4 regions of the Streptomyces sp. NPDC030183 genome follow, and region 2 is predicted to be linked to each of the others. Evidence: riboswitches for the same ligand, from Rfam matches in the RefSeq annotation. Region 2 holds a riboswitch; each other region holds the start of a gene.

Region 1 (4,876 bases), on a different contig from region 2:
GCCTTCATCCTTCTCTTCGCCGGTTTCGAGACCACCGTCAACCTCATCGGCAACGGCACCTACGCCCTGCTCACCCACCCCGAGCAGCGCGCCCGCCTCCAGACCTCCCTCGGCGCGGGCGAGACGGCCCTGCTGGAGACCGGCGTCGAGGAACTCCTCCGCTACGACGGTCCCGTGGAGCTCGCCACCTGGCGGTTCGCCACGCGGCCGCTGAGCATCGGCGGGCAGGACATCGCCGCCGGCGACCCGGTGCTGGTCGTCCTCGCGGCGGCGGACCGCGACCCGGCCCGCTTCGCCGACCCCGACACCCTCGACCTCTCCCGCCGCGACAACCAGCACCTCGGCTACGGCCACGGCATCCACTACTGCCTGGGCGCCCCCCTCGCCCGCCTGGAGGGGCAGACCGCGCTGGCGATGCTCCTCACCCGCCTGCCCGACCTGCGGCTCGCGGCCGACCCCGCCGACCTGCGCTGGCGGGGCGGTCTCATCATGCGCGGACTGCGCACGCTTCCCGTCGAGTTCACACCGCGTCAGGGCTGGTGAACGGGCCGTACCCCTATCAGGAACAGCGGCGGAAAGTGACACACCCTCAAGTTCGTGATCTTCACGTGATCTCCGCTGCATTAACTTGTGACAACTGATCGTCTACGGATACGTTCACACGTCAGTGCGAAGGATGGTCACATCCCTCGCACAGCTCTCTGCTGTCGCGTGAAAGGCAACCGCATGCTCTCCGGGAACGGTCGTCACCGTCGCCCCCGTCAGGCTCCGGCACTCCTCGTCGCGGCCGGAGTGACCGGCTCCGCCATCGCCATCCCGCTCCTCGGCGCCACCGGCGCGAGCGCGGCCAGCGGAACCACCTGGGATCAGGTGGCGGAGTGCGAGAGCGGCGGCTCCTGGAGCGCGGACACCGGGAACGGGCGCTACGGCGGCCTCCAGATCTCCCAGGCGAACTGGGAGCGCCACGGCGGCCTCGACTACGCGACCAGCCCCGACCAGGCCAGCCGTTCGCAGCAAATCGCGGTCGCCGAGAGAATCCTCGCCGATCAGGGTGTCGGCGCCTGGTCCACCTGCGGACTCCTCCACAACCTCGACGGTGACTCCGCCTCGGCCGACGTGGACACAGGCGTGGCGGGAGATTCCTCCAGCTCGGGTGATTCGTCCGGTTCATCCAGTTCATCCGGTAACTCCACCAAGTCCACTGACTCCTCTGATTCATCCGGTTCATCCGTTTCATCGGACTCCTCGGATTCCTCCGGATCGCCTGATGGGTCGGGTTCATCGGAATCGTCTGATTCGTCCTCCGATGTCGCTGGCGCCTCCGAGGACTCCGCCGAGGCCGACACCGCCGACGGCTCGCAGGAATCCGGCAGCTCGGCCCCGGATGACGCCAAGAGCGGCGACTCGGACAACTCCGCGCGGAGCGACACGTCTTCCACCAGCGGCGATGTCGATGGCGGCACCGGTCGCCACCGTGGCGCGAGCGCCGAGGAAGGCGTCCACGCCGACGCCGCCGACTCCCGCGGCGAGACCTCCGCCGGCCGTCATGCCTCCCGCGGCGGCGACGCCTCCCGTGAGGCCGTCGACGGCTCGTACACCGTCCGCCCCGGGGACAGCCTGACCGCCATCGCCGACTCCCTTGAGGTGGGCGGCGGGTGGCGGGAGCTGTACGCCGAGAACGAGGGCACGGTCGGAACCGACCCGGACCTCATCCTTCCCGGTCAGACCCTGGAAGTCGGTGCCGAAACGGGCGAAAAGTAGCGGCAGTTCGGGTCATGGTTCGCCCCTTGATGTCCGTTTTGATCTCGGTGGGAGATGAATCACAGACCCCCTGATCGTCTTTGAAATTCGGCGAATCACGTGTTTACGGTCGTGACCGCTCGCCACAGCGGGCCCTTGCGGTCGTCACGCCGAATCCTGCCGACGGCCGCTCGGAACAGTCGTCGCGTCAAGCGCCGTAGGCAGGAGCGGGGGACCCAAGGTTTGCGCCGGGTCCGGCGGTTGAGGCCCTTCGGGGTCACGCCGCCGGCACCGGCTCGGGGTGAAGCCGCATCACGTGCGCCGGAAGGCGAGCGGGTGCGGCCGGGCAACTCAACCGGCCCGAACCCGACAGCTCACCTCGTAGGCGTCGGTGAGGGGATCACTCCATGCTGTTTTCCAGCAAGGGCAAGCACCGTCGTCCGTCCAGGACCGCTCGCGCCATCGCCGTCGCCGGTGTCACCGGCGCCGCCGCGATCGCCGCCCCGCTCATGGCGGCCGGCAGCGCCTCCGCCGCCACCGAGTCCGAGTGGGACGCCGTCGCCCAGTGCGAGTCCGGCGGTGACTGGTCCATCAACACCGGCAACGGCTACTACGGCGGTCTGCAGTTCTCGGCCTCCACCTGGGCCGCGTACGGCGGCACGCAGTACGCCTCCACGGCCGACCAGGCCAGCAAGGCCCAGCAGATCGCCGTCGCCGAGAAGGTCCTCGCGGGCCAGGGTGCGGGTGCCTGGCCGGTCTGCGGCAAGGGTCTGTCCAGCGCCTCGTACGACGGCGCCGCCGCCTCCTCCGGCAACTCCGGCTCGGACTCCTCCTCTTCCTCGTCGCAGGAGAGCACTCAGGAGACCCGCGCCTCGCGTTCCTCCGAGCGCGCCACCGTCGAGACCCCGACCGGCAAGAAGGTCAAGAAGGGCGACGGCGAGTACAAGGTCGTCAGCGGTGACACCCTCAGCAGCATCGCCGCGAAGAAGAACGTCAAGGGTGGCTGGGAGAAGCTCTTCGAGCTGAACAAGGACATCATCGACGACGCCGACTTCATCTACCCCGGCCAGCAGCTCCACCTGAGCTGACGACCGGACCAGGACCGATGGTTCGGCCGGGCCGAAAAATGGCCGCTCCCCGGCTGAACCTCGGTCCGCTCCCGGCCGTGTCCTCCTGAGTGAAGACCTCGTGAGGGCCGCCCCCCGTCCCCACGGGCTCCCCGCCCCGGTGCGCATTCCCCCGTACGCACCGGGGCGGGGTTTTTCTGTGTCCGGGCCTGCTCCGCCCATCTGTCCGGGCCCGCTCCGCCCACCTGTCCGGCCCTCCGCCGACCCTTCTGTTCACTTTCCCGCCCACCCCCCTTTGTTCCGGGCTGGAACAATGGGTACGGTCTGTCTGTCCACGGGACGGTCGGTCGGCTGCCGACGGGCCCGGGGCGGTTAGGCTCTAGTCGCATGGCCCTCGTGGCCCCGCACCAACGCGTCACATCCCAAGAAGGAGATGCTCGTGCCGTCCATCGACGTCGTCGTAGCCCGGGAAATCCTGGACTCCCGAGGCAACCCCACGGTCGAGGTCGAGGTCGGCCTCGACGACGGCAGCACCGGTCGTGCCGCCGTCCCGTCCGGCGCCTCCACGGGCGCCTTCGAGGCCATCGAGCTCCGTGACGGCGACCCCAACCGCTACCTCGGCAAGGGCGTCGAGAAGGCGGTCCTCGCCGTGATCGAGCAGATCGGCCCGGAGCTGGTCGGCTACGACGCCACCGAGCAGCGCCTGATCGACCAGGCCATGTTCGACCTGGACGCCACCGACAACAAGGGCTCCCTCGGCGCCAACGCCATCCTCGGCGTCTCCCTCGCCGTCGCCCACGCCGCCTCCGAGGCCAGCGACCTGCCGCTCTTCCGCTACCTGGGCGGCCCGAACGCGCACCTGCTGCCCGTTCCGATGATGAACATCCTGAACGGCGGCTCGCACGCCGACACCAACGTGGACATCCAGGAGTTCATGATCGCCCCGATCGGCGCGGAGTCCTTCTCCGAGGCGCTGCGCTGGGGTGCCGAGGTCTACCACACCCTCAAGAAGGTCCTGAAGCGCAAGGGCCTCAACACCGGCCTCGGCGACGAGGGCGGCTTCGCCCCGAACCTGGACTCCAACCGCGCCGCCCTCGACCTCATCCTGGAGGCCGTCAACGAGGCCGGCTACACCCCCGGCGAGCAGATCGCCCTGGCGCTCGACGTCGCCGCCTCCGAGTTCTACAAGGACGGCGTGTACGTCTTCGAGGGCAAGGAGCGCACCGCCGCCGAGATGACGGACTACTACGCGGAGCTCGTCGACGCGTACCCGCTCGTCTCCATCGAGGACCCGCTGTTCGAGGACGACTGGGACGGCTGGAAGACCATCACCGAGCGCCTCGGCGACAAGGTGCAGCTCGTCGGTGACGACCTGTTCGTCACCAACCCCGAGCGTCTCGCCCGTGGCATCGAGGAGGGCGCGGCCAACGCGCTGCTCGTCAAGGTCAACCAGATCGGCTCGCTCACCGAGACCCTGGACGCCGTCGAGCTGGCCCAGCGCAACGGCTTCAAGTGCATGATGTCCCACCGCTCCGGCGAGACCGAGGACGTCACCATCGCCGACCTCGCCGTCGCCGTGAACTGCGGCCAGATCAAGACCGGCGCCCCGGCCCGCTCGGACCGCGTCGCCAAGTACAACCAGCTGCTGCGCATCGAGGAGATCCTCGACGACGCCGCGGTGTACGCCGGCCGCAGCGCGTTCCCGCGCTTCAAGGGCTGACACCAGTAGGGCGGCAGTAGGAAGCGTCGCACGTACGTCCCCGTACCCGGTCCCGTACCGTGTGCGGGGACGTACGCACGTAGGGACCGTAGGAAGGGGAAGTGGGACATGCCCGTGAAGGACCGGGACCGTTTCTCCACCGCGACCCGGCTGAAGCTGCTCGGCGAGCAGACGGCCGCCCGGGTCTACCGCTCCCAGACCCGGCGCCAGGCCCGCCGCTCCCGGCTCACCGGCCGCGCCGCACTGCTCGCCCTCGTCCTCTGCTCGATGATCGTGGCCCTCGCCTACCCCATAAGGCAGTACGTCTCCCAGCGCGCCGAGATCGCCGACATGCGGCGGCAGCGCGAGG
Region 2 (4,876 bases):
CGTACGGCACCGCCTTCGAGCGGATCTTCCGGCTCGCCTACCCGGAGGGCCACCCCTACCGGCACACCCCCATCGGTTCCATGGAGGACCTGGAGGCGGCCAGCCTGGAGGACGCCCGCCAGTTCTTCCGGACGTACTACGCCCCCAACAACGCCGTCCTCTCCGTCGTCGGCGACATCGACCCGGAGCAGACCCTCGCCTGGATCGAGAAGTACTTCGGCTCCATCCCGTCCTACGACGGCAAGCCCCAGCCGCGCGACGGCGGGCTGCCCGACGTCATCGGGGAGCAGAAGCGCGAGGTCATCGAGGAGCAGGTGCCCGCGCGCGCGTTGATGGCCGCCTACCGCCTCCCGGAGGACGGCACACGCGCGTGCGACGCGGCCGACCTGGCCCTCGCCATCCTCGGCGGCGGCGAGTCCTCCCGCCTCTACAACCGGCTCGTACGCCGCGACCGTACGGCGGTCACGGCCGGGTTCGGTCTGCTGCGCCTGGCCGGCGCCCCCTCCCTGGCCTGGATGGACGTGAAGACCTCCGGCGACGTCGAGGTGCCCGTCATCGAGGCCGCCGTCGACGAGGAGCTGGCCCGCTTCGCCGCGGAGGGACCCACGGCCGAGGAGATGGAGCGCGCCCAGGCCCAGCTGGAGCGCGAGTGGCTGGACCGGCTCGGCACGGTCGCGGGCCGCGCCGACGAACTGTGCCGCTTCGCGGTCCTGTTCGGCGACCCCAAACTCGCCCTGACCGCCGTCGACCGGGTGCTCGACGTGACCGCCGAGGAGGTCCAGGAGGTCGCCAAGGCGCGTCTGCGGCCCGACAACCGCGCGGTGCTCGTCTACGAGCCCGTCGCCGGCGACGAAGCCGACGAGGACACCGAGGACGAGACCGCGACGGCGGACGCCGACGCGACCACCGACGAGAACGAGGAGTCGGCGAAGTGACCGAGACCGCGACCATGGACTTCCACCCGCAGCCCCAGGCCGGCGAGGCCAGGCCCTGGGCGTTCCCGGCGCCCGAGCGCGGCACCCTGGACAACGGCCTGACGGTGCTCCGCTGCCACCGCCCCGGCCAGCAGGTCGTCGCCGTCGAGGTCCTCCTCGACGCCCCCCTGGACGCCGAGCCCGCCGGTCTGGACGGCGTCGCCACGATCATGACGAGGGCCTTCTCCGAGGGCACCGACAAGCACTCCGCCGAGGAGTTCGCCGCCGAGCTCGAGCGCTGCGGCGCCACCCTCGACTCGCACGCCGACCACCCCGGCGTCCGCCTCTCCCTCGAAGTGCCCGTGTCGCGGCTGGGCAAGGCGCTCGGCCTGCTCGCCGACGCCCTGCGAGCCCCCGCGTTCGCGGACAGCGAGGTCGAGCGGCTCGTGGCCAACCGGCTCGACGAGATCCCGCACGAGACCGCCAACCCGGGCCGTCGGGCCGCGAAGGAGCTCTCCAAGCAGCTGTTCCCGGCGGACTCCCGCATGTCCCGCCCCCGCCAGGGCACCGAGGAGACCGTCGCGGGCATCGACTCCGCGGCCGTACGCGCCTTCTACGAGCGGCACGTCCGCCCCGCCACGGCGACCGCCGTGATCGTCGGCGACCTCACCGGCGTCGACCTCGACGCACTGCTCGGCGACACCCTGGGCGCCTGGACGGGTTCCCCGGCCAAGCCCCGCCCCATGCCGGCGGTGAGCGCCGACGACACCGGGCGCGTCGTCATCGTCGACCGCCCCGGCGCCGTCCAGACGCAGCTGCTCATCGGCCGTGTGGGCGTCGACCGGCACGACCGGGTGTGGCCGGCCCAGGTGCTCGGCACCTACTGCCTCGGCGGCACCCTCACCTCCCGTCTGGACCGCGTGCTGCGCGAGGAGAAGGGCTACACCTACGGCGTGCGGGCGTTCGGCCAGGTGCTGCGCTCCGCGCCCGACGGCTCCGGTGTCTCGATGCTCGCCATCAGCGGTTCCGTGGACACGCCGAACACCGGGCCGGCGCTCGACGACCTGTGGACGGTGCTGCGCACCCTCGCCGCCGAGGGTCTGACGGACGCCGAGCGGGACGTCGCCGTGCAGAACCTCGTCGGGGTCGCCCCCCTCAAGTTCGAGACGGCGGCGGCCGTGGCGAGCACGCTGGCCGACCAGGTCGAGCAGCACCTGCCGGACGACTACCAGTCGACGCTGTACCGCCAGCTCGCCGCCACCGGCACGGTCGAGGCCACCGCGGCCGTCGTGAGCGCCTTCCCGGTGGACCGTCTGGTGACCGTGCTCGTCGGGGACGCCGCCCAGATCGAGGAGCCGGTCAGGGCCCTCGGCATCGGTGAAGTCACCGTCGTACCCGCCGAGTAGGACCGGCACGCGCGCGTGCGCACCGAGGGGCCCCGGTGACGGAAGTGTCACCGGGGCCCCTGTTTGCCCGTATTGCTCGCATTGATGGGAGAGGTTGCCCGTCTGACCTGTGGCGTATGCCTCAAAACCCGTGATGCGTTTGTTATTTCGGAGGCGGCCCGCTTAGCGTCGGTCCGGCTGTTCGTCAGCAGTTCGCCGCACCCGCGGCACCGGACAGTCATCGCCGAGTCCCCGTATGGCGCGAGCCAGGGGAGCCGGGGACCCAACCGCAGTCCCTGGGGTGAATCGGGTGCCCTTCGCGAGCTTCGCGAAACGAGGGGTGTCCGTAGGAGACCTTCCTGCTCCGAACCCGTCAGCTAACCCGGTAGGCGAGAGGGAAGGAAAGGACCAGCCACTCCATGGCGTTCACCCGCGCTCCCGGGAAGCACCGCCGTCCCGGCCGCGTGAAGCGCACGACCACGAGGACCGTGGGCGTCGCCGCTCTCACCACCACCGGTGTCGTCGGCACCGTCGCCGTCCCGGCGCTCGCCGCGGAGCCCGCGCCCGAGCAGACGGGGCTGAACCAGGTCATCGTCCTCGGTGACACGGTCGCCGAGCAGGTCGACGCGCAGGCCGCCGCCCAGCAGCAGGCCGCCGAGGTGGCCGCCGTCAAGCAGAAGGCGCAGGAGGAGGCCCGCAAGGCCGCCGCCGCGAAGGCCGAGCAGGAGCGCGCCGCCGCCAAGGAGCGCGAGGAGATCAAGGCGCGCGCCGCCCGCGCGGCCGAGCGTGAGCGTCTCAACTCCTACGTCTCTCCCATCGCGGGCTCCTACATCTCCACCGGCTACAAGTCCGGCGGTGCCGTCTGGTCCTCCGGCAGCCACACCGGCGTCGACTTCCACGCCGCCTCCGGCACGCCCGTCCACGCGGTGGGCGCCGGCACCGTCGTCGAGGCCGGCTGGGGCGGCGCGTACGGCAACAACGTCGTGATCAAGATGAACGACGGCACGTACACCCAGTACGGCCACCTGTCGTCCATCGGCGTCTCCGTCGGGCAGACGGTCACCCCCGGCCAGCAGATCGGCCTGTCCGGCGCGACCGGCAACGTCACCGGCCCGCACCTGCACTTCGAGGCCCGCACGTCGGCCGAGTACGGCTCGGACATCGACCCCGTCGCGTACCTGCGCTCGCACGGCGTCAACGTCTGACGAAAGCTTCACCGCTTCAGGAGGCCCCGGCTCACCGAGCCGGGGCTTTCCTTGTTGCGTGGTACGCGCTGTCCAAAAAATATCCATGGATTCCGGCCCGCCATCGGAAATTCCGGCCCGCTGCAATAGAGTCACCTGAACACACGTCAATCAATGACGTTTCACGGGGATTAAGGCGGAGGTCGGTCATGCGTATTCCGGCGCACTCGGTATGCACGGCGATTCGTGATGACATCGTCGCGGGCGTCTACGAGCGCGGCAGCCGCCTCACCGAGGAACTGCTCGCCCGCCGGTACGGCGTCAGCCGCGTCCCCGTGCGCGAGGCGCTGCGCACGCTGGAGGCCGAGGGCTTCGTGGTGACCCGCCGGCACGCGGGCGCGTGCGTCGCCGAGCCGACCGAGCAGGAGGCCGCCGACCTGCTGGAGATGCGCATGCTGCTGGAGCCCCTCGGGGCCTCCCGTGCCGCCCAGCGCCGCACGGAGGCGCATCTGAAGGTCCTGCGCGGCCTGGTCAGACTGGGCCAGGAGCGGGCCAGGCGGGGCAGCAGCGAGGATCTGCGCTCCCTGGGCGGCTGGTTCCACGAGACGCTGGCCCAGGCGTCCGGGAGCCCCGCCCTGACCTCGACGCTCGCCCAGCTGCGGCACAAGATCGCCTGGATGTACGCGGTCGAGGCGCCGGCCAACCCCGTGGAGTCCTGGGCCGAGCACGGCGCCATCGTGGACGCCGTGGCCCGCGGCGACGGTGAGCGCGCGCGGACGATCACCGCGCTGCACACCGAGCGCGCGACCTCGGCGCACCGGCTGCGCTTTCCCGGCCAGCCCGCCCCGGCGGAGCGACCGGACCGTGTGAGGACTTCGCAACACCCCGTAAACATGCCGAGTCTGCGGCATTAACACGAGAGCCGTATACAAAGAGGGCGTGAATTTCGAGGGGCGTTATTTCTGCTGCCCGCGGACGGATTTCCGACGTCGCAGACCTATTTATCCACGCCGCTGCCCAAGGAAATGCGAAGGGCTCGCCCGATGAACCGGACGAGCCCTTCAGTGCTGCCGCGCGGGGCCTTTCAGGCCCTTGTCGCGTGGGTCAGACCGTCTCAGGAAGCTCTTCGAGCCCCTCGGCGACGAGCTTCGCCAGACGGTCGAGCGCGGCGTCCGCGCCCTCGGCGTCGGAGGCGAGGACGATCTCCTCGCCGCCCTGGGCGCCCAGACCCAGGACCGCCAGCATGGAAGCGGCGTTGACGGGGTTGCCGCCGGCCTTGGCGATCGTCACGGGGATACCGGAGGCCGTGGCGGCCCGGACGAAGATGGAAGCGGGGCGGGCGTGGAGGCCCTCGGCCCAGCCGACGTTGACGCGGCGCTCAGCCATGTGATGC
Region 3 (4,876 bases), on a different contig from region 2:
TGAGTTGTCCACAGGCGTCCGCGGCGGTCCGGCGCGGGTTTTCCACAGGGGGCGGAGCGCTCCCACGACGACCTGCCATGATGTTGAAGCACGATCGCACCTGTTCGAATTTGTGAGGCCATGATGTTGGACATCGCCACGGACGGCCGGACCTGGCTTCTCACGGGCCCCCGGAGCAGTTACGCCCTGCGGCTCACCGAGAACGACGAGCTGCTGCACCTGCACTGGGGCCCGCGGATCGCCCTCGCCGACGCCGAGGAGCTGGTCGCCCGCCAGGAGTTGCCCTACTGGCCCTTCGAGGCCCCCCTGGACGGCCACGAGGAGTACCCCGTCGAGGGCGGGCCCCGTTTCACCCGCCCCGCTCTCTCGGTCCGCACCGAGGAGCGGCGCGGCACCGAGTGGACCTTCCAGGGGCACGAGGCGGACGGTGACGAGCTGCGTCTGCGCTTCCTCGACGACGGTCTGCGGATCACGCTGCACTACCGGATGCGCGACGACATCGTGGAGCGCTGGGTGACCCTCGCCAACGAGGGGCCCGCCGTGGAGCTGCTGCGGGCCGACTCGGCGACCTGGACCCTGCCCCGCCGCGAGGAGAGCTGGCGCCTGTCCCAGCTGCACGGCCGGTGGGCGGCCGAGTCCCGGCTGGTGCGCGGTGAGCTGACCTACGGGGAGAAGGTCATCGGCAGCCGCCGCGGGCACACCGGACACCAGCACCTGCCCTGGGTCGCTCTCGACACCGACGCCACCGAGGAGCGGGGCGAGGTCTACGGCTGCGCCCTCGGCTGGTCGGGCTCCTGGCGGATCGCCGTGGCCCAGCTGCCGGACGCGCGGGTGCAGATCACCGGCGGCGCCGGGTACGACGAGTCGGGCCTGCTCCGGCTGGAGACGGGTGAGACGTTCACCACGCCCGTCTTCGCCGGACTGTGGACCGACGCCGGCCACGGCGGGGCGAGCCGCGCCTGGCACGCCTACCAGCGGGCGTACATCATCCCGGACGCCGACCAGGACCGGCCGGTGCTGTTCAACTCCTGGGAGGCCACGGAGTTCGACATCTCGGAGGAGCAGCAGCGGGCGCTCGCCGAGCGGGCGGCGGCCATCGGGGTCGAGCTGTTCGTGGTCGACGACGGCTGGTTCGGGGCGCGCACCAGCGACCGGGCCGGCCTCGGCGACTGGACGCCCAACCCGGACCGCTTCCCCGAGGGGCTGAAGCCGCTCGCCGACCAGGTGCACGCCCTCGGGATGCAGTTCGGCATCTGGGTCGAGCCCGAGATGGTCAACCCCGACAGCGAGCTGTACCGGGCGCACCCCGACTGGGCGCAGTTCCAACCGGGACGAAAGCGGACGGAACTCCGCAATCAGCTCGTGCTCAACCTCGCACGGCCGGACGTCCAGGAGTACCTGTGGGAGAAGCTGGACGCCCTGCTCTCCAGTGCCCCGATCGACTATGTGAAGTGGGACTTCAACCGCTGCTTCACGGACGCCGGCTGGCCCGGTGAGCCCTACCCGCAGAAGCTGTGGGTCGAGCACGTGCACGCCTTCTACGCCCTGCTGGACCGGCTGCGGGCCGCGCACCCGGGCGTCGCCTTCGAGTCGTGCTCGGGCGGCGGCGGCCGGATCGACCTTGGGGTGATGTCCCGGACCGACCAGGTGTGGACCTCCGACAACACCGACCCGCTGGACCGGCTCGCCATCCAGCACGGGTTCAGTCACCTCCACCCGGCGCGGGTCATGGCCGCCTGGGTGACCGACAGTCCGAACAACCAGCTCAACGGCCGCGTCAGCTCCCTGCGGTTCCGCTTCGTCAGCGCCATGGCGGGCGTGCTCGGCGTCGGCGGCGACCTCACGAAGTGGAGCGACGAGGAGCTGGCCGAGGCGCGGGAGTGGGTGGAGCTGTACAAGGAGATCAAGCCCGTCGTGCAGCGCGGCGACCAGTACCGGCTGCGCCCGCCGGGCGGAGGCCTGAGCGCCGTGCAGTACGTCCACGGTGACGAGGTGGTCGTCCTCGCCTGCCTCCAGGCCCAGCACTACGGCGAGCCGCTCCCGCCGCTGCGGCTGCGCGGCCTCGACCCCGCGAAGACCTATGAATGCCGCGAAACGGGCGAAGTGCACCGAGGGGCTGTGCTGTTGCACCACGGCCTGCGGACCGGGCTGCGCGGCGACTTCGATGCGACGGTTATCCGCCTGCGTCGCATCTGAGCGTTCTGTCCGAAATGGAGCCATTAATCCAACTGGCCCTGGAATAAAGACTACTGAGGCGTAGGCGCGTGAGCAGCGTCATATCCGTGACGCACCGTCGCCGTCATGCTCACGTAATTCTTGGTCTTTTCCAGGGCGGTTGGAAATAGAAAGACGGCGCTCCATTACGGAGCGTAATCGGGATTCGTTGTATGGATCACGTAGGGAGACGCACGGGAAATCCCGATGGTTGTCTCTGTGGGGACAAGTCGCTTACGTTCACCCTCGATCCGGACGGACGCCCAATCCTGCCGCCGACCGGAGCCGCGTACCGACCCGATCCATGGCAGGAGCGGGGGACCCACAGGTAGTACCGCCTGTTCCGGTCTCCGGAACGGCTAGGGGTAAAGCCGAGCGCAAGCCCGGCCGGACATCTCCAGTCCGCACCCGACAGCTCACCTCGCAGGCGCCGGAGAGGAATTCGCCATGCCCGCGAAGGGTAAGCACCGCCGTCCGAAGTCCCAGCGTCTCACCCGCTCCATCGCCGCCGCCGGAACCGGTGGCGCCGCGCTCGCGCTGCCCCTGATGGGCGCCGCCGGCGCCCACGCCGCGACCCCCACGGCCGCCGTTTCCGGGCCTTCCGGGAAGACCGTCACGGCCACCCCCGAGAAGGGTGCCGTCGAACAGGTCGCCGCCAAGAAGAAGGCGACGAAGACCTACACGGTCAAGGCCGGCGACTATCTCGCGAAGATCGCGGACGAGCAGGACGTCCAGGGCGGCTGGAAGCGGCTCTACTCGGACAACCGCTCCGTGATCGGCTCCGACCCCTCGCTCATCCACCCGGGCCTGAAGCTCGCCATCGGCGGCAAGGCCACGTCCGCCGGGCTGACGCACACCTCGACGAAGACCCGGTCGCCGCAGCCGGCGAAGCCCTCCCAGCCGTCCAAGGCCTCCGGGTCCGCGGCCAAGGAGACGACCGCCGCGCCCGCCGGTCAGGCCGCCCAGACCAGCGGTTCCGGCTTCACCCTGCCCATCCAGGGCGCCACCGTCGGCACCGCGTACAAGACCGCCGGCAGCATGTGGTCCAGCGGCTACCACACCGGCGTCGACTTCGTGGCCCCGACCGGCACCAGCCTCAAGGCCGTGGGCGCGGGCACCGTCGTCTCGGCCGGCTGGGGCGGCGCGTACGGCAACCAGGTCGTCATCAAGCTCGCCGACGGCTACTACGCCCAGTACGCCCACCTCTCCTCGATCGGCGTCTCGGCGGGCCAGTCCGTCAGCGGCGGCCAGGAGATCGGCCTCTCGGGCGCCACCGGCAACGTTACCGGCCCGCACCTGCACTTCGAGATCCGGACGACCCCCGACTACGGCTCGGACATCGACCCGCTGGCCTACCTGCGGTCGAAGGGCGTCACCGTCTGACGTGCCGCCGACGGCGGACTGAGCGCGGCGCAGGCCGGACCCCGATCCCCGGGGTCCGGCCTGCGGCGTATTCCCTGGTTGAACGAATCTTGAAGCGTGGTCTATCTCACCGCCCGTCAACCCCTTATTACGGTCGCGTAGGTCACATCGGAAGGTGAATCATGACCCGATGTGGCAGACGATTCGAAGAACAGCAGATCAGTGATCGGGTCGTACGTGGCGGTGGGGGACAGCTTCACCGAGGGCGTCGGCGACCCCGGCCCCGACGGGGCGTTCGTCGGTTGGGCGGACCGGTTCGCGGTGCTCCTCGCGGACCGGGTGCCCGAAGGCGACTTCAGGTACACCAATCTCGCGGTACGGGGGAAGCTCCTCGACCAGATCGTCGAGGACCAGGTGCCGAGGGCTCTCGAACTCGCCCCGGATCTCCTTTCCTTCTGTGCCGGCGGGAACGACATCATCCGGCCCGGCACCGACCCCGACGAGGTCGCGGAGCGGTTCGAGCGGGCGGTGGCCCGGCTCACCTCGGCGATCGGCACGGTGATGGTGACCACCGGGTTCGACACCCGTGACGTGCCGGTGCTCCGGCATCTGCGCGGCAAGATCGCGACCTACAACGGGCATGTGCGGGCCATCGCCGACCGGTACGGGTGCCCCGTGCTCGACCTGTGGTCCCTGCGGACCGTGCAGGACCGGCGCGCCTGGGACCACGACCGGCTGCACCTGTCGCCCGAGGGGCACACCCGGGTCGCTCTGCGGGCCGGGCAGGTGCTGGGCGTGGAGGTGCCCGCGGACCCCGAGCAGCCGTGGCCGCCGTTGCCGCCGCGGGGGACGTTCGAGGTGCGCCGGGACAACATCCAGTGGGCCCGGGAGTACCTCGTGCCGTGGATCGGGCGGCGGCTGCGCGGGGAGTCGTCCGGCGACCATGTGTCGGCCAAGGGGGCGCTGTCGCCCGACGACATCAAGATGCGGATCGCTTCCGTGGCCTGAGGGCGTTCGGCCGGGTCCGCCCACAGTTCGTCGTGGGGCGGGCCCGCGCCGCCGCGGGGCCGCCCGTCCCCTCCCCAGGGGTCAGCTCGTCGGTGTCTCCGGCAGGTTCAGTTCGCGGGCCAGCGTCTCGTCCGCCCATAGCCGGGCCTTCGCGCGGGAGACCGCTCCGTCGTAGGACGTGAGCTGCACGGCCAGGCCGTCCAGGAGGGCGGTGAGGCGGAGGGCCGAGGCCCGGGGGTCGGGGCAGTGGAACTCGGCCGCGGCCACGCCCTCCTCGATGAGGCCGATGAGC
Region 4 (4,876 bases), on a different contig from region 2:
GAGGTCCAGCTTAGACCGGCTCGCACCGGCCCTCCGGAGCGGAAGATCGCAGCGATCCGCGCGAAGCCGCGCCGCGCGGGGATTTTCGCCGTCAGCCGAGCACCCCGCACAGCTGGCGTACATCCTGTACATTTTTTACAGAAGTCGTTCAGAGGAGGCATCCATGCCCGCGAACCGGCCGTCGGCCCGTCACGCGCTCCCCGAATTCACCGAGCGCACAAGTGCGGGTCACCGAACGATGGATCCGTATGCCAAGTTGCTGGACGAGCGGATCGTGTTCCTCGGGACGCGGATCGACGACACGTCGGCCAACGACGTGATTGCGCAGTTCATGCATCTGGAGTACCAGTCCCCGGAACGGGACATCTCCCTCTACATCAACTCCCCCGGCGGCTCGTTCAGCGCGATGACGGCCATCTACGACACGATCCGGTTCGTCGGCTGCGACGTGGAGACGGTCTGCCTGGGCCGGGCGGGTGCCTCCGCCGCGGTGCTGCTGGCGGCGGGCACCCCCGGCAGGCGATCGGTGCTACCGGGCGCGCAGGTGGTGATCCGTCAGCCGGCGCTCACCGAGCCGGTCACCGGGCAGGCGAGCGACCTTGCGATCCAGGCCGAGGAGCTGACACGCAACCGCCGCAGGCTGGAGGAGATGCTCGTACGGCACACCGGGCAGAGCCACGAACGGATCAGCGGGGACATCGAACGGGACACCGTCTTCGACGCGCCCGGAGCCGTGGACTACGGCCTGGCCGACCGGGTCGTGCCGAGCCCCAGGGGTTCGCGGGCGCTCCCCGGCGCGAGGTGAGCCGCCGATGCTGCCACCCGAGCTGCCGCCGCTGCCCGCGCTGACGCGGGCCGAGGCCGAGGTGATCGACCGCTATCTGGACGTGGTCGACCTGCTGGGCCGGATCAACCCGGCGCGCCCCGGCGACACATACCGCGGGCTGCGGGCCGCGCAGGCCCTCGTCGGCAAGGCGACGGCACTGCGCGACGCGCTCGAACTGATGCACACACGCGGCGAGAACGAGCTGCACGCCCCCACCCTCGCCCGGGCCCTGCGGGTGCTGGACGGGGAACGGCGGGCGGCCCGGATCACTCTTCCGCCGGAACCCGAGGACTCACCCGCCTGAACCGATCGCGCGTCCTCGTCCGTACCGCTGACGGGACCTCCGGTCCGGGCCACGGCCCACCGGTCGGCCTACGCCCAACAACCCATCGGCCCATCCGCCCCAGGAATCGCCGGAGTTGCACGTCATAGCCACACGAGTGCCGGAACCCGTCATTCCGATGCTGGTGGGGACACCCCCGACTCCATGGACAGAACAGCTGAAAACGGCCTGTCCACCCGAACGGGCGAGTGGTGAGTAACACCACAAATCCCTGATTCCGTTGGGATTTTCGGACTTCCGTGCGTCAAGATCCCTTCCTGACGACAAGCCCCCGCCACAGCGGCGGGGCGATCCGGGCGGACGCCGAGTCCTGCCGCCGTCCGGATGACCGGTCGACAGGAGTGGATCGGCAGGAGTGGAGGACCCAAGCACGACGGGTCGCCGGGACGGTCACGCCATGACCGGGCCGAGCAGCCCTTGGGGTGAAGCCGCGTCAGCGGCCGGGCAACTTCGCCAGCCCGAATCCGACAGGTCATCCTTCACAGGCGGCTGACGAAGGGTTGCGCATGTCTGCGCTCAATCGTGTCCCGTCGCTGTTGACCCGGGCCGGCACGGCCTCGGCTCTCACCATCGCCGCCGTCGGCGGCAGCATCGTGGTCCCGGGCGTCGCCTCCGACGCCGAGGCCGCCACAGTAGCGTCCAAGGCACTTCAGGTCGCGGCTTCCAAGAAGGGCTCCCCTTACAAGTACGGCGCGACCGGCCCCGGCAGGTTCGACTGCTCAGGGCTGACGCTCTACTCGTTCAAGAAGGCGGGCAAGAAGCTGCCCCGTACTGCCCAGCAGCAGTACAACAAGACGAAGCACATCTCATCGAGCAACCGCAAGCTCGGAGACCTCGTCTTCTTCCACTCGGGATCGAGCGTGTACCACGTAGGTATCTACGCGGGGAAGGGAAAGATCTGGCACTCGCCGAAGACGGGTGACGTCGTGCGGCTGCAGAAGATCTGGACGAAGAGCGTCTGGTACGGCCGGGTCCGCTGACCCGCCGGGGGGCGGCCGGAACGAGGGCCGCCCCCTCCGCCGTTCCCCGCCGCCCTACGCCGCGCTCCTCAGGCGCTTACCGCTCCCCGGCCCCTCTCGCCGCTCCCCGGCCGCCACATGAGCGCCCCGGGCCCTCTTTCGCCCCTTGGCGAGGCGTGGCACGGGCCCGGATGGTTACTCGTACGGCCATGGCCGACGATCGCATCAGCCCCGCTCGCAACGAGACACCTCTCGAGCGGGCCGACCGCAACTTCTCCGAGTTGCTCCAGGAGCTGCGGGTCACCCAGACGGGCGTGCAGATCCTCTTCGCGTTCCTGCTGACGCTGGCCTTCACCCCGCGGTTCCCGGACCTGGACTCGTTCCAGCGCGCCACCTACGTGACCACGCTGCTGCTGGCGGTCCTCGCGGCGGCGCTCTTCACCGCCCCGGCGGCCCTGCACCGCTCGCTGTTCCAGCAGAACGCCAAGCCCGCCATCGTGCGGGTCTCGTCCAGGCTGGCCAGCGTCGGCCTGTGGGTGCTGATGCCGGCCTTCGCCGGGTCGGTCCTGCTCGTCGTGGACGTGACACTGGGCCGGGCCGCGGGCCTCACCGCGGGCGGTGGCACCGTCGTCGGCTGTCTGCTGCTGTGGGGCCTGCTCCCGAAGCTCGTGGGACGCTCGGTCCGCGAGAACCGCGCCCCGATGCCGACACCGCGCCGCAGCGGCACGGCCCCCGCGCCCCAGGAGGCGGACCCCGTCAGGACTCCTGCGGACCGCCTGCCCTGACCGGCTGGACGGGAACGGTCCACGGAAGCTCGATCGCCACCGTCTTGCCGCCCTCCCGCGTGGGTCTGACGCTCAGCCTGCCGCCGCACTCGGCGGTGAGCCAGCGGATGATGACCATGCCCCGCCCGTTGTCCTGCTGGACGGCGGCGGGCAAACGTTTCGGGAAGCGCGGATGGCTGTCGGTGACGCCGATGCGCAGGTGTTCGTCGCGGTCGAGGGCGAGGTCCACGGTGAACGTGGGTGACTGACCGAAGGTGTGCTGAACGGCGTTGGTGGCGAGTTCGGACACGATCAGGCGCACGGTGTCCGCGATGCCCGTGTCGCTCGGCAGGCCCCATTCGGCCAGCACGGTGGCGACATACCTCCGGGCCGCGGACACCGAGGCGGGATCGCTCGGCAGAGTGACGGATGCTTCCTGGTGATCTGCCATGGCGAGGCGTCCCTTTCCCACGGGACCGGTGTCCGACTGGGAGCGGATGGTTCGATGACGGTCCCGGACTGGTGCTTCGCGCCAGACTGCCACTACCTGGGCCGTCACGGGTGGCGATCCACCAAGATATGCATATATCTGTCGCTCGAAGCGGTGAACTCTCCGACGGCCGACCGTATTCGAGGGGCCCCTCGGGCCATCCTCTACCGTCACCCGACTTCGCGCGCCGGGCGGAAGGAGACACCCATGCAATACGGTCCGGCGGTCCGCCGCCGCAAGCTCGGCGCCGAGTTGCGCCTCCTGCGCACCCGCGTCGGCATCACCAGCATCGAGGCCGCCCGTCTCGTGGGCTGGCACCAGTCGAAGGTGAGCCGCATCGAGACGGGCGCCAGTGGGGTGAAACCCGCGGACGTCCACCGACTGCTGGACGCCTACGCGATCGACGACACCGAGTTACGCGAACTGCTGATGGCGCTGGCGGGCTCCGAGGACGGCGGCGGGCGGCACAACTGGTGGCACGCCTACCGCGGGGTGCTGCCACCGACGTACCGGGACTTCATCAGCCTGGAGTCGCAGGCGAACGGGATGCGCACCCTGGAGACCTCGGTCGTGCCGGGTCTGCTGCAGATCCCCGAGTACGCGCGGGCGGTGACGCGGGCCGCGGTGGAGGGGCTGGAGGACGACAAACTCGACGCGCTCGTGGAAGTGCGGCTCGCGCGGCAGGACGTCCTGCGCGGGCATCCCCCGATGGAGCTGAGCGCCGTGCTCGACGAGGGCGTTCTGCGGCGGGAGGTCGGTGGACCCGAGGTGATGGCCCGCCAACTGGAGCGGTTGGTCGAGGCGGCGCGCCTGCCTCAAGTGAGACTGCAGGTGCTGCCGTTCACTGCGGGGGCGCACATCGGCATCACCGGTCCTTTCGTAATTTTCTCATTTCGGAGCACATCCGATCTGGACGTGGTTGTTCTCGACCACTTGACGAGTAGCCTCTACCTCGAGCGGAAAGAAGACCTCAGGGCTTATGTCGAGGCCTTCAACGCCCTTCAGATCCACGCCCTTTCGCCCGAGGACTCGTTGGATTACATCGCCGGACTGGCTCAGGGCTAGCTTCCGGCGCGTAAGGAGGCACCATGTCAGCTCTGCCTCGGAACGTACCCACCAGTACCGCACTGCGCGGTGTGCGATGGCTGCGCAGCAGCCGCAGCACGGGGATGAACAACTGTGTGGAAACGGCCCGCCCCGGGTCCGGCCGCCTGGCCGGACTGGTGGCCGTGCGCGACTCGAAGAACACGGCGGGGCCCGCCCTGCTGTTCCGGCCGGAGGCATGGGAGGGATTCATCACCACGCTTCGGTGAGCACCACCGACCGCACCACCGGTTCCGCTTCTGGCGACGCACGGCCGCGACGCCGACTCACGGTCGCGTATCGCCGATGATTCCCACGGCTCGGTCGATCTGCCCCTCGGTGAGATCCGCCCGGGCGGTCAACCGCAGCCTCGAGATGCCGTCGGGCACGGACGGTGGGCGGAAGCAGCCG

What was found. A riboswitch is a leader RNA that binds a small molecule or an ion and turns the genes downstream of it on or off. The one in region 2 is predicted to bind cyclic di-AMP.
Region 1: it holds a riboswitch for cyclic di-AMP, as region 2 does, so the genes downstream of both, ACZ4Z2_RS04280 (transglycosylase family protein) here and ACZ4Z2_RS06495 (M23 family metallopeptidase) in region 2, are expected to answer to the same signal.
Region 3: it holds a riboswitch for cyclic di-AMP, as region 2 does, so the genes downstream of both, ACZ4Z2_RS07700 (M23 family metallopeptidase) here and ACZ4Z2_RS06495 (M23 family metallopeptidase) in region 2, are expected to answer to the same signal.
Region 4: it holds a riboswitch for cyclic di-AMP, as region 2 does, so the genes downstream of both, ACZ4Z2_RS30755 (C40 family peptidase) here and ACZ4Z2_RS06495 (M23 family metallopeptidase) in region 2, are expected to answer to the same signal.

What each region holds. Positions count from the first base shown of each region.
Region 1 is NZ_JBVIBK010000002.1:316,585-321,460, forward strand. It holds gene ACZ4Z2_RS04270 (cytochrome P450 family protein) at 1-543, shown strand, start outside; gene ACZ4Z2_RS04275 (transglycosylase family protein) at 727-1,761, shown strand; cyclic di-AMP (ydaO/yuaA leader) riboswitch at 1,944-2,143, shown strand; gene ACZ4Z2_RS04280 (transglycosylase family protein) at 2,148-2,828, shown strand; gene eno (phosphopyruvate hydratase) at 3,247-4,527, shown strand; gene ACZ4Z2_RS04290 (FtsB family cell division protein) at 4,636-4,876, shown strand, end outside.
Region 2 is NZ_JBVIBK010000004.1:69,783-74,658, forward strand. It holds gene ACZ4Z2_RS06485 (M16 family metallopeptidase) at 1-935, shown strand, start outside; gene ACZ4Z2_RS06490 (M16 family metallopeptidase) at 932-2,320, shown strand; cyclic di-AMP (ydaO/yuaA leader) riboswitch at 2,532-2,706, shown strand; gene ACZ4Z2_RS06495 (M23 family metallopeptidase) at 2,719-3,504, shown strand; gene ACZ4Z2_RS06500 (GntR family transcriptional regulator) at 3,693-4,397, shown strand; gene ACZ4Z2_RS06505 (HPr family phosphocarrier protein) at 4,588-4,869, opposite strand.
Region 3 is NZ_JBVIBK010000005.1:43,001-47,876, forward strand. It holds gene ACZ4Z2_RS07695 (alpha-galactosidase) at 124-2,196, shown strand; cyclic di-AMP (ydaO/yuaA leader) riboswitch at 2,499-2,657, shown strand; gene ACZ4Z2_RS07700 (M23 family metallopeptidase) at 2,662-3,597, shown strand; gene ACZ4Z2_RS07705 (SGNH/GDSL hydrolase family protein) at 3,799-4,584, shown strand; gene ACZ4Z2_RS07710 (TetR/AcrR family transcriptional regulator) at 4,666-4,876, opposite strand, start outside.
Region 4 is NZ_JBVIBK010000030.1:41,002-45,877, forward strand. It holds gene ACZ4Z2_RS30745 (ATP-dependent Clp protease proteolytic subunit) at 164-805, shown strand; gene ACZ4Z2_RS30750 (hypothetical protein) at 813-1,130, shown strand; cyclic di-AMP (ydaO/yuaA leader) riboswitch at 1,474-1,672, shown strand; gene ACZ4Z2_RS30755 (C40 family peptidase) at 1,676-2,149, shown strand; gene ACZ4Z2_RS30760 (DUF6328 family protein) at 2,338-2,913, shown strand; gene ACZ4Z2_RS30765 (ATP-binding protein) at 2,885-3,343, opposite strand; gene ACZ4Z2_RS30770 (helix-turn-helix domain-containing protein) at 3,590-4,447, shown strand; gene ACZ4Z2_RS30775 (DUF397 domain-containing protein) at 4,471-4,695, shown strand; gene ACZ4Z2_RS30780 (8-amino-7-oxononanoate synthase) at 4,753-4,876, opposite strand, start outside.